Regions from separate parts of the Yersinia enterocolitica subsp. enterocolitica genome, predicted to be linked through region 2. Evidence: riboswitches for the same ligand, from Rfam matches in the RefSeq annotation. Region 2 holds a riboswitch; the other holds the start of a gene.

Region 1 (5,453 bases), 400 kb from region 2:
AACAAATGCAAAGTCTGCGGCTCGGCATACATCATTTTCTTCAGTTTGGTGAAGGCCTTACTACTGCCACCTTCAACCATATAAGTCGCCAATGTCCACGGGCTGCCGGAAAAGCCAATTAATGGCACCGCACCGGCCAGCTCACGGCGAATGGTTCTCACCGCGTTCATAACATAGCCCAATTCCTGTTCTGGATCGGGAATGGGCAGTTTTTCAACATCAGCCCGGCAGGTAATCGGAGATTGAAAACGCGGGCCTTCGCCGGTTTCAAAGTACAACCCCAACCCCATAGCATCAGGAATGGTCAGAATGTCGGAAAACAGAATCGCCGCATCCAGCGGATAACGACGCAATGGTTGCATCGTCACTTCACAGGCCAATTCAGCATTTTTGCACAGCGACATAAAATCTCCGGCAATAGCGCGGGTGGCTTTATACTCTGGCAAATAGCGACCAGCCTGGCGCATCATCCACACCGGAGTGACATCTACCGGCTGGCGTAGCAAAGCACGCAGATAGCGATCGTTTTTCAACTCATTCATGATAAAGCTCCCTTGATTATCCGCACGCATTGTAGCATGCCAGATAATACTTTCCTGCGGCAGCTAAAAGCGGTTTTTAGCTATTCTCCGTCGTCGAACTGCTCTTCGCGGCATAATACGACGGTATCTTCAATCAAGCGACGTGCCACGGTGCCTGGTGGTGGCAACAATGGTAATTGATCATAGCGATACCAACCGGCATTCAGCAGCTCTTTAGGGTCATGTCGCAGCTCACCGCTGTCATACTCCGCCATAAAGGCCATCATCAATGAATGCGGGAATGGCCACGGCTGCGATGTCACGTAGCGCAGGTTTTTAATGTGGATATTACTTTCTTCCAGTACTTCGCGGGACACCGCCTGTTCCAACGTCTCCCCCACTTCGACAAACCCGGCTAACACCGTGTTAATACCACCACGATGGCGAACATGTTGTGCCAATAAAATCTCATCACCGCGACGGATGGCAACAATCACGCACGGGGCAATTTGTGGGTAATAACGTTCACGGCAGTGATTGCACAGACAAGCCCACTCAGTACGGCTGGCATGCATTTGATGCCCACAATAGCCACAATAGCGGTGAGAGCGGTAAAACTCAGCTAATTGCACGCCACGGCCCGCCAATTGGAACAAACCGCGATCGACATCCAGTAATTGCCGCACTGACCCCATATCCGTAGACATCATCTGGCGAATCAGCCAAACCGCCTGCCCTTGCCATTCACCAATCTGCCTGGCGGTCGCGCCCTGTAATGACCAATTGGCCGCGTTACCTTGTGGTAACTCCCCTTTTGGTAACCATAATTTGTTTTCATGGCTGACAATCCACCAGCCACTTTCTTTACCTGTAAGTTGTAGTTCCATATCGTTGTTGCACAACCTCGACTTCACTGGCAATCTAGAATCCGGCTTGTTACATTTTTGTAACCCATTATTACTTCACGGAGTCGATCTCATGCTTAACCGACTAGAAAGCCTGACTCAACGCGTTGGCGGCAGTAATGAATTAATTGATCAATGGCTTCATGCACGTAAAGAACTTTTAGTCTCGTATTGCACAGTGATCGGTATTAAGCCACAAAAAGGAAAGCATACCCCGCTTAATGAAAAAGCGCTGGAGAACTTTTGCCACAATCTGGTGGATTATCTCTCCTCCGGGCACTTCCATATCTACGATCGAATTATCAAACAGGTAGAAGGTGCGTCCAGCCCGAAAATGGCTCTGACGACCAAAGTTTATCCCGCTTTAAAAAATAACACTCAAACTATCATGGCATTCCATGATCGTTATACAAACATTGAGATCGATGACGATAGCTGTACCGAGTTTCAACAAGCTTTATCCGATATCGGTGAAGCGCTTGATGCTCGTTTTCGGCTGGAAGATCAACTTATTCAATGGGCTGCCGAGTCATGGCAAGCCGCCAAGCCAGTTATTCAAGCAGGGCAGGTAAAATAGCCCACTGATCAGCACGGGCTTGTAGTTTTAATTCAACCTCAATACCCAAAGTAATTGAGATTGCAGGTAGGCAGCAAGTGAATGAATTCCGATGAGCTTACACAGGTAAGTGATTCGGGTGAATGAACGTAGCTAACACCGCTGCAATTTCAAGTAAGAAGGGTATATACTGAAGATTCTTGTCGGAGTGCCTAGCACCTGTTTTCTTACGAAAGCAAACGCAGGCTGAGACCGTTAATTCGGGATCCGCGGAACCTGATCGGGTTAATACCCGCGAAGGGAACAAGAGTAATTTATCGCTACAGGCCCGGCATTCCCCTTACAGGTGGCAGCCGGTCACTGGCCAACATCGTTACTCCCGCCAAGCTCCAGACAAGCAATTTTCCCGATAAACCACATTGGATCTATAACCACATTGGTAGGAATTGCTATGTCTAATAATATCACCACTAAGAATCCATCCCGCCCACGTAAAGCGCAACGTGAGGAAGCTCAACAGTTTATTGATACCTTGCAAGGTGTCACTTTCCCCAACTCACAACGTATTTACCTGCAAGGCTCACGACCCGATATTCAAGTGCCACTGCGCGAGATCCAACTCAGCCCAACATTGATCGGCGGCGGCAAAGACTCACCTCACTATGAAGATAACGAAGCCATTCCGGTGTATGACACCTCCGGCCCTTATGGCGATCCCAGCGCGAAACTGGATGTCCATGCTGGTTTGCCCAAATTGCGCGATAGCTGGATAGCCGATCGTCAGGATACCGCGGCACTGACTTCCGTTAGCTCTGGTTTTACCCAACAACGTTTGGCTGATGAAGGTTTGGATCATTTGCGTTTTGAGCACCTTCCTCGCCCGAAGAAAGCCGTCAAAGGCAAATGTGTTACTCAATTACATTACGCTCGCCAAGGGATCATCACCCCAGAAATGGAGTTCATTGCACTGCGAGAAAATATGGGGCGTGAACGTATTCGCGGCGAAGTTTTGCGCCAGCAGCATCCGGGCCAATCATTTGGTGCACATCTGCCCGATAATATCACCGCAGAATTTGTCCGACAGGAAGTCGCTGCGGGGCGAGCCATCATTCCAGCAAATATTAACCACCCCGAATCTGAACCAATGATTATTGGTCGTAACTTTTTAGTGAAAGTGAACGCCAATATCGGTAACTCTGCTGTGTCCTCTTCCATTGAGGAAGAAGTGGAAAAATTGGTGTGGTCTACCCGCTGGGGTGCTGACACCGTGATGGACTTGTCCACTGGCCGCTATATTCATGAAACCCGTGAATGGATACTGCGTAATAGCCCGATTCCTATTGGCACGGTCCCCATCTATCAAGCGCTGGAAAAAGTGAATGGGGTGGCAGAAAACCTCACCTGGGAAATGTTCCGCGACACCTTGCTAGAGCAGGCTGAACAAGGTGTCGATTACTTCACCATTCATGCTGGCGTACTGCTACGCTATGTACCGATGACCGCCAAACGGCTGACCGGTATTGTCTCTCGTGGCGGGTCGATTATGGCGAAATGGTGCCTTTCTCATCATCAGGAAAACTTCCTGTACCAGCATTTCCGCGAAATTTGCCAAATTTGTGCCGCCTATGATGTTTCATTATCACTTGGTGATGGTTTGCGCCCTGGTTCTATACAGGATGCCAATGATGAAGCCCAATTTGCCGAACTGCATACCTTGGGAGAATTGACCAAAATTACCTGGGAATATGATGTGCAGGTGATGATAGAAGGCCCTGGGCATGTGCCAATGCAGATGATTCGCCGCAATATGACCGAAGAGTTGGAGCATTGCCACGAAGCGCCATTTTATACCTTAGGCCCGTTGACCACGGATATTGCCCCCGGCTATGACCATTTCACCTCCGGTATCGGGGCGGCGATGATTGGCTGGTTTGGCTGCGCCATGTTGTGCTATGTCACACCGAAAGAGCACCTTGGCTTACCTAATAAAGAAGATGTAAAACAAGGGCTTATTACTTATAAAATCGCCGCTCATGCCGCTGATTTGGCCAAAGGCCACCCCGGCGCGCAGATCCGCGATAACGCCATGTCAAAAGCTCGCTTTGAATTCCGCTGGGAAGATCAGTTCAATCTGGCGCTTGATCCTGAAACAGCACGGGCCTATCACGACGAAACCCTGCCGCAAGAATCTGGCAAAGTCGCTCACTTTTGTTCTATGTGTGGGCCGAAGTTCTGTTCGATGAAGATTTCGCAAGAAGTGAGAGATTATGCAGCCAAGCAAGAACAGGCCGCAGCTCAACCCATTGAAGTACTGCAATCGGGTATGGATCAGATGTCAGCCGAGTTCCGCTCTCGTGGCAGTGAGTTGTATCTCAGCCCGGTGAATCTGAAAGCGGAGGCTGATAATGAAACCATCTGATACACCTATCTTCTCGGCCCAGAAGGGTTTTCCGACGACTGAACAGCGCCTTGGCTTGTATCCGGTCGTCGATTCTGTGCTGTGGATAGAACGCCTGCTGGCGGCAGGGGTAACCACTATCCAATTACGTATCAAGGATTTAGATGATGCTCAGGTAGAACAGGATATTGCTGCCACAATTGCATTGGGCAAACGCTATCAAGCACGCTTATTTATTAATGATTACTGGCGACTGGCGATTAAGCATGGCGCTTACGGGGTGCATCTGGGGCAGGAAGATTTGGAGACCACTGATTTGGCCGCCATACAACAAGCCGGATTGCGGCTCGGGGTATCTACTCACGATGAGCGCGAACTGGCGATAGCTAAAGCGGTGCGGCCTTCTTACATCGCAATGGGTCATATCTTCCCCACACAAACCAAGCAAATGCCGTCATCCCCTCAAGGGCTGGCGGTGCTCAAACAGATGGTGGAAAACACACCGGACTACCCCACCGTCGCTATCGGTGGCATCAGTATTGAGCGAGTCCCCGCCGTATTGGCTGCCGGCGTGGGCAGTGTGGCTGTCGTTAGCGCCATTACTCAAGCTGAGGATTGGCAGCAAGCCACGGCACAATTACTACGTCTGATTGAGGGCAAGGAGCTGAGCGATGATAAACAAGCATGAGCTGAGTGACAGTGAATTCTTGCGCTACAGCCGCCAGTTGTTGCTGGAAGATATTGGCCCAGAGGGCCAGTTGAAACTGAAAAGTGCCTGTGTGCTGATTATCGGTCTGGGCGGCCTTGGTTCACCTGCTGCGCTCTATTTGGCGGCCGCTGGTATCGGCAAATTATTACTGGCTGACGATGACCAATTGGATCTGAGCAATTTACAGCGCCAAATCCTGTATCGTACCACCGATATCAACCAGACCTCTGCCAGTAACCAAACTAAAGTGCGGTTAGCCCAGCGTCATTTGCAAAATCTTAATCCGCTGGTTGAGATTGTCAGCTTCGATATACGGCTGACAGATGCGGCACTGGCTGATGCGGTGGCAAACGCTGATTTGGTG
Region 2 (5,453 bases):
GTGCCAGCGCCGCCCGCTGGCGTTGACCGCCAGAAAGCTGTGCCGGTAACCGGTCGAGGCACGCTTCTAATCCGACTTGTTGCGCTATTAGGCCGAGCAGCAACCTTTGTTCATGATTGAGCTTTAGCCCCGGATGCAATCCCAATCCAATATTCTGTTCGACAGTTAAATGCGCGAACAGATTATTTTCCTGAAACAACATCGATACCGGTCTTTGAGCGGGTGGGGTGATGGTATGGTCTTGATTATTCAGCAGCATTCGGCCACTGGCTGGCGCTAAAAAGCCCGCAATCAAACTCAGCAGAGTGCTTTTACCGGCGCCACTTGGGCCAAGAATAGCCACCCGCTCACCCGGTTGAATGCGCAAATCAAAGCGCATCGGTAAGTGGTCGTACAGATAGGTGATTTTCTCAAGCTTTAGCATGGCGGCTCGGCAGTTTTTCAATAAGTGTAAACAGCAGGAAACACAGTAATAGCAGCAACAGGGCAGTCACTGCACCATCATTGCTGCGATAAGACCCTATTTGCTGATAAAGATAAAATGGCAAGGTACGGAAGTGCTCGTTACCAAACAGCGCCACCACACCAAAATCCCCAAGAGAAAGTACCGTGGCGAAGGCCAGCGCCTGAGCCAGAGGGCGTTTCAGTGCACTGAGTTCAATATGGCGCAAACGGTGCCAGCCGCGAATATCCAGTGATAAACACAGCGGTGTATAGCGCTCGGCAAGATCCCGCATCGGGTTATCCAGCACTTTTAAAGCATAGGGCACCGCCATCAGCGCATTGGTTAAAATCACCAGTGCATAAGGGGATTGCGGCAAGCCCAACGTATCATTGAGTAATAAGAAAAAGCCGGTCGCCAGCACGATACCCGGCATCGCCAGAATGACCATGCCACTGACGTCTATGGCTTGTCCGTAAGCCGCGTGGTGGCGCAGCTTCAGTTCACGACTGCTCCATAACAGCATCATGGTTAGAGTGACGCACAATAACCCTGCGCCAATGGCGATGGTCAGTGAGGTAAAGAAGGCGTGCCACAGTGCCGGTTGCTGGAGCACGGTTAATATCGTTTTATTGCTGCCATCAATCACGACAGCCAGTAATGGCGGCACCATCAATAGTAATGCCGCGCCGATTAACAGGGTATCGCTGATGCGTGACCAGGCACTGTCCTGCTGACTGCGCCAGATTTGCCCATGAGTATTGCCCACCGCCAATACTGAGCTTAGCCGTTGGCTCATGACCACCAATCCCAGGCAACATCCCAGCTGAATCAGTGCCAATAATGCAGCACGCCCCAAATCGTAGTCATAGCTAAGTGCTTGGTAAATAGCCAGTTCGATAGTGGTGGCTTGCGGCCCGCCCCCAAGAGAGAGCACAGTGGCGAAGCTGGCAAAACACAGCATAAAAATCAGTGCGGCAGTGGGGAGGATCTGGCGGCGTAGGTAGGGCCACTCAACCCAGCGAAAATGTTGCCAGCCATTCATGCCCAGTTGTGCGGCTAACTGGCGCTGTTCAACGGCAATGCTTTCCAATGACTGCAATAGCAAACGGGTCGCCAGCGGCATATTAAAGAAAATATGCGCCAGCAAGATTCCCTGTAGACCATAAGGCGAGAAGCGGTAATCCATCCCCAACCAGCCAAATAGCGCCGCCAACCAACCTTGGCGACCATAAACGGTCAGAATACCAAAAATGGCAACCAGCACCGGCAGCACCAGTGTCATGGCGCATAAGCGCAACAGCAGTTGGCGGCCGGGAAAGCGACGGCGGTATAAGGCGCGCGCTAAAAAAATCGCCGGAATAACTGACAGTAATGCGGAGAGAAACGCCTGCCAGAAAGTGAAGCGAATTACATGCCACAGATAGCTGTCATGCCAGATGCTGTGCCAATCCGTGTCAGGGGCGTGCCGCCAGATAGCCGTGAACGCCAGCAAAGCGACACCGACTATCAGCAAAGCGGCCAGTAGCCCCGGCCATAACCACGCGGGGATCAGCGGCTGACGGCGGATTGCCATGCCTGAATCCATTTGCCACGATTATCAGCCACGTCTTTAGCATCAAATTGTAATGCTTTTTGTGGCACGGTCAGGGTGTCAAATCCGGCCGGTAAATCCATTTTGATCACTGGATACATCCAGTTGCCGGTCGGTATATGATTCTGGAATGCAGGTGTGACCATAAATTGCATAAAGCGCTGCGCCAGTTCTGGCTGTTTGCTGGATGCCACTACACCGGCGACTTCCACTTGCAGATAGTGGCCTTCGCTAAAATCGGCGGCGGCATAGTTACTTTTCTTTTCTTCAATCAGATGATAAGCCGGAGAGGTGGTGTAACTCAGCACTAAATCCCCTTCACTTTTAAGGAACAAGCCGTAGGCTTCGCTCCAGCCTTTGGTCACCGTGACGGTTTTCTTCGCCAGTTGCTGCCATGCTTGCGGGGCTTTATCACCATACACTTTTTGCATCCACAACATTAAGCCAAGACCCGGAGTGCTGGTGCGTGGGTCTTGATAAATGACCTTCCACGGCTCTTTACTGTCGACTAATTCTTGCAGGCTCTTAGGAGGATTTTTTAATTTGTTTTTGTCATACACAAAAGCAAAATAGCCATAGTCGTACGGGACGAAGGTGTTATTCTGCCATTTTTTCGGCAGGGTCAATTTGCTGGTATCTACCTGACTTGGCACGAATAACCCGGTTTGTTCCGCCGCTTGTACTAAATTGTTATCCAAACCTAAAATGACATCGGCCTGACTGTTTTTACCTTCCATGCGCAAGCGGTTTAGCAGTGAAACGCCATCTTCCAGCGCGACAAATTTAAGTTGGCAATCGCACTCGGCTTCAAAGGCTTTTTTAATGGCAGGCCCTGGCCCCCAATCGGCAGCAAAGGAGTCATAGGTATACACTGTCAATGTGGGTTTATCAGCAGCCACAGTGGCCGCAGACAGTAACAATAAGCAGGGAATAAGGCGTTTAAACACTTTGCACTCCTTAAGGATAAAGGTGGCAAAGGTATCTGAGGCGGTAGCTAACATCGGTATCTATAGGAAGTACAGGTGTTATCTTTCTCAAATCCCTCCGCCGGTGTTAACCGGATCAGGTTCGACGGGTTTGCTCTCAGCTAACTTGCCGTCTTCTGCAATTTAGCACCCCGTTGAGACGCCGCTATTGTAGAGATTAATTTGAATAGGGGAAAGGGTATTGTTGCTCGATAAGATATTTGTGAGTCAGGAAATGCAGTCAATAATTATCCAATATTAAATACCCATAGGATATTAATAAATCAGATTAACGCTCGGGGTGTATTCTTAAAATAGCGAGATAAACTCACGCAAAGGCTGAAATAGACCTCTATGAGTAGACGGCCCAGTGATACCGATTGGAAGATAAGATATTCTATCTTTTTTGTGAGTTTAATTATGGATGATACGTTATGGATATTTACTTAAATAGAAGAGAAAGGGATAATAATTACTTTCTTGCATTGGCTCACTCAGCTGCCAACGACTTAATGAAAACAGCCAAAATTGTTTCCTCCCGCCATATTAAAGATTTCTTCCTTAAGGCGCGATTTGAAAGTGAAGTAAAACAACTGTCAGATGGCAACCTAAACATTATTCGTAATGCCAAAACTGATTCAGAGTGTCGTGCTGCAATCAGTAATATCCAAGAGGAGTGTGCCAATATAGAAAGGCAAGGTACTATGCTTTCGCTGGATAGAGCAAAAGTCTATATGACGATTAATATGGAAAAATATAATAATGAAATTGGTTATACCATAAATGCCATTGGTGTTGTCACTAGTGGTCTCCAGATGAGCACAGGTTTTGGGCTTATAATTAAATCTGGCTTTATTCTGGGAAAATTAGCAGGGGCACATTTAGCCGTAAGTGGTGCCAGTACAGCGGCTGAAAATTTTCTCCGCTTGTTGGGTGACGATGAGTACACTGGTGTGATGGAAAAAGGGTACAGAGCGACCGCTAAGTTTATGGGATTTGAGCCAAAAGTAGGCTCGATGGCTTATCATGCTGTGGATATGGCATCATCACTGTATGGTGTGGTTGCCCTAAGTTTAAAGCCTGATGTTTTGCGATTGTTTAGATATATTCCTAGCGACTATTATAGAAATATCACCAAAATGAGTCAGGGCGCTTTAATGCTAAAATTTGCTAGTGCAGGAAATAAAATACGTATTATCTCAGATATAAATCATCGTGAAGATGCAAACCATTTTTAATGAAGTCTAAGGGGAACTACTCCCCTTTATTCTTATTTTTTAAGAATCTGTATGCTTTAAAAGACAATTTCATTGGGTTAATCAAGTTTATACAAAAAAAGGAAAATATCGCAATGACCAGATAAACGGATACTTCAATTAAAACTGGTTTGGTGACGATGAGTGGATATAGTAGTAAGACTAACAAAATGCAAAAGCAGCTTGGAATAAAGCTCTTCTTTAAATCAAGGATGAGTGATTCCAATGTCTCACCTCCAGCATCATTAACATGCTCATGGGTTAGAACTTTCTTTAACCTATTGACTTCTTTTTGTGTAAAACCATGCGCTAATAGTTTTTTTTCCATTTCGATATCTGTTTCTGTCACCGCGCTATCTCCTTATTTTGCGTCAGTTGGCATTATATCGTTAAGGAGATGGTGCCGTCCAATGTATTGATTGAATCTGTTATTATCAACATCCCCGCAGAGTATTATTCTCCGCAGGGAAAGTGAATAGAGTTTTAAGTCTCAGGCGGTGTAAACCAGGCCGATTTGAAATCAAACCAGCCGAGGGTATTCATACGTACACCGCGCATACTGTGTTGCCCGTATAATTCTAGCCAGTGATGGAACAAGGGATGGAATTGATTTTGGCTAACCAGTCGTTGGCTCCAATCCGCCATCTGTAAGGTATTATTGCGCCATAATTCAACGTCTTGGTGTAACTCTTCATCCAGACAATATTGCAGTAGCGGCAGCTCATATAAAGTGGCAAACAGAGAAAACTCCAGTGGCAGGTAGAAGTTAGCGCTGCCAAGCCACATGTCGCTCTGGGCATCCCCTTGATACCACTGTGTGTAGTCCACCACGTGTATTTTTAAATTAACACCTTGATCTGCTAACAATTTTGTTAGTGTCTGACTGATGGCATCAAACTCTGAATGGTGACTGTAGAAGGTGAGAGTCAGTTCGGTTAAACCTTCTGGTTTCGTTTCCAATACTCTGAGTCGGTTGTGATGCCAGCGCGGCAACATGCCGTAGGCCGGTGACCAATAGCGCTGATAAAAAGGGTCTGCGTGGCTGAGCAGAGCGACGGGAGTAATCAGCTCACAAAGCCAGCGACAAATATCAGGATTGCGGGTCAGGGGAGAGCGCTGGTCAAACAGTAAAAAATAGCAGCCTTCTTCCAGCCGACTTTCCAGTTCATTTTTGCTGGTATCGTCGGCCTGCAATT

What was found. Region 2 has a riboswitch for thiamine pyrophosphate ahead of thiB (thiamine ABC transporter substrate binding subunit). Riboswitches for the same ligand answer to the same signal wherever they lie in the genome.
Positions count from the first base shown of each region.
Region 1: it holds a riboswitch for thiamine pyrophosphate, as region 2 does, so the genes downstream of both, thiC (phosphomethylpyrimidine synthase ThiC) here and thiB (thiamine ABC transporter substrate binding subunit) in region 2, are expected to answer to the same signal.

Region 1 covers NZ_LR590469.1:3,688,944-3,694,396, reverse strand. The annotation lists gene hemE (uroporphyrinogen decarboxylase) at 1-542, opposite strand, end outside; gene nudC (NAD(+) diphosphatase) at 623-1,408, opposite strand; gene rsd (sigma D regulator) at 1,500-2,003, shown strand; TPP riboswitch at 2,177-2,302, shown strand; gene thiC (phosphomethylpyrimidine synthase ThiC) at 2,434-4,401, shown strand; gene thiE (thiamine phosphate synthase) at 4,388-5,068, shown strand; gene FGL26_RS17500 (HesA/MoeB/ThiF family protein) at 5,052-5,453, shown strand, end outside.
Region 2 covers NZ_LR590469.1:4,085,058-4,090,510, forward strand. The annotation lists gene thiQ (thiamine ABC transporter ATP-binding protein ThiQ) at 1-424, opposite strand, end outside; gene thiP (thiamine/thiamine pyrophosphate ABC transporter permease ThiP) at 411-2,018, opposite strand; gene thiB (thiamine ABC transporter substrate binding subunit) at 1,994-2,983, opposite strand; TPP riboswitch at 3,058-3,166, opposite strand; gene FGL26_RS19310 (DUF4225 domain-containing protein) at 3,436-4,239, shown strand; gene FGL26_RS19315 (hypothetical protein) at 4,256-4,606, opposite strand; gene sgrR (HTH-type transcriptional regulator SgrR) at 4,741-5,453, opposite strand, start outside.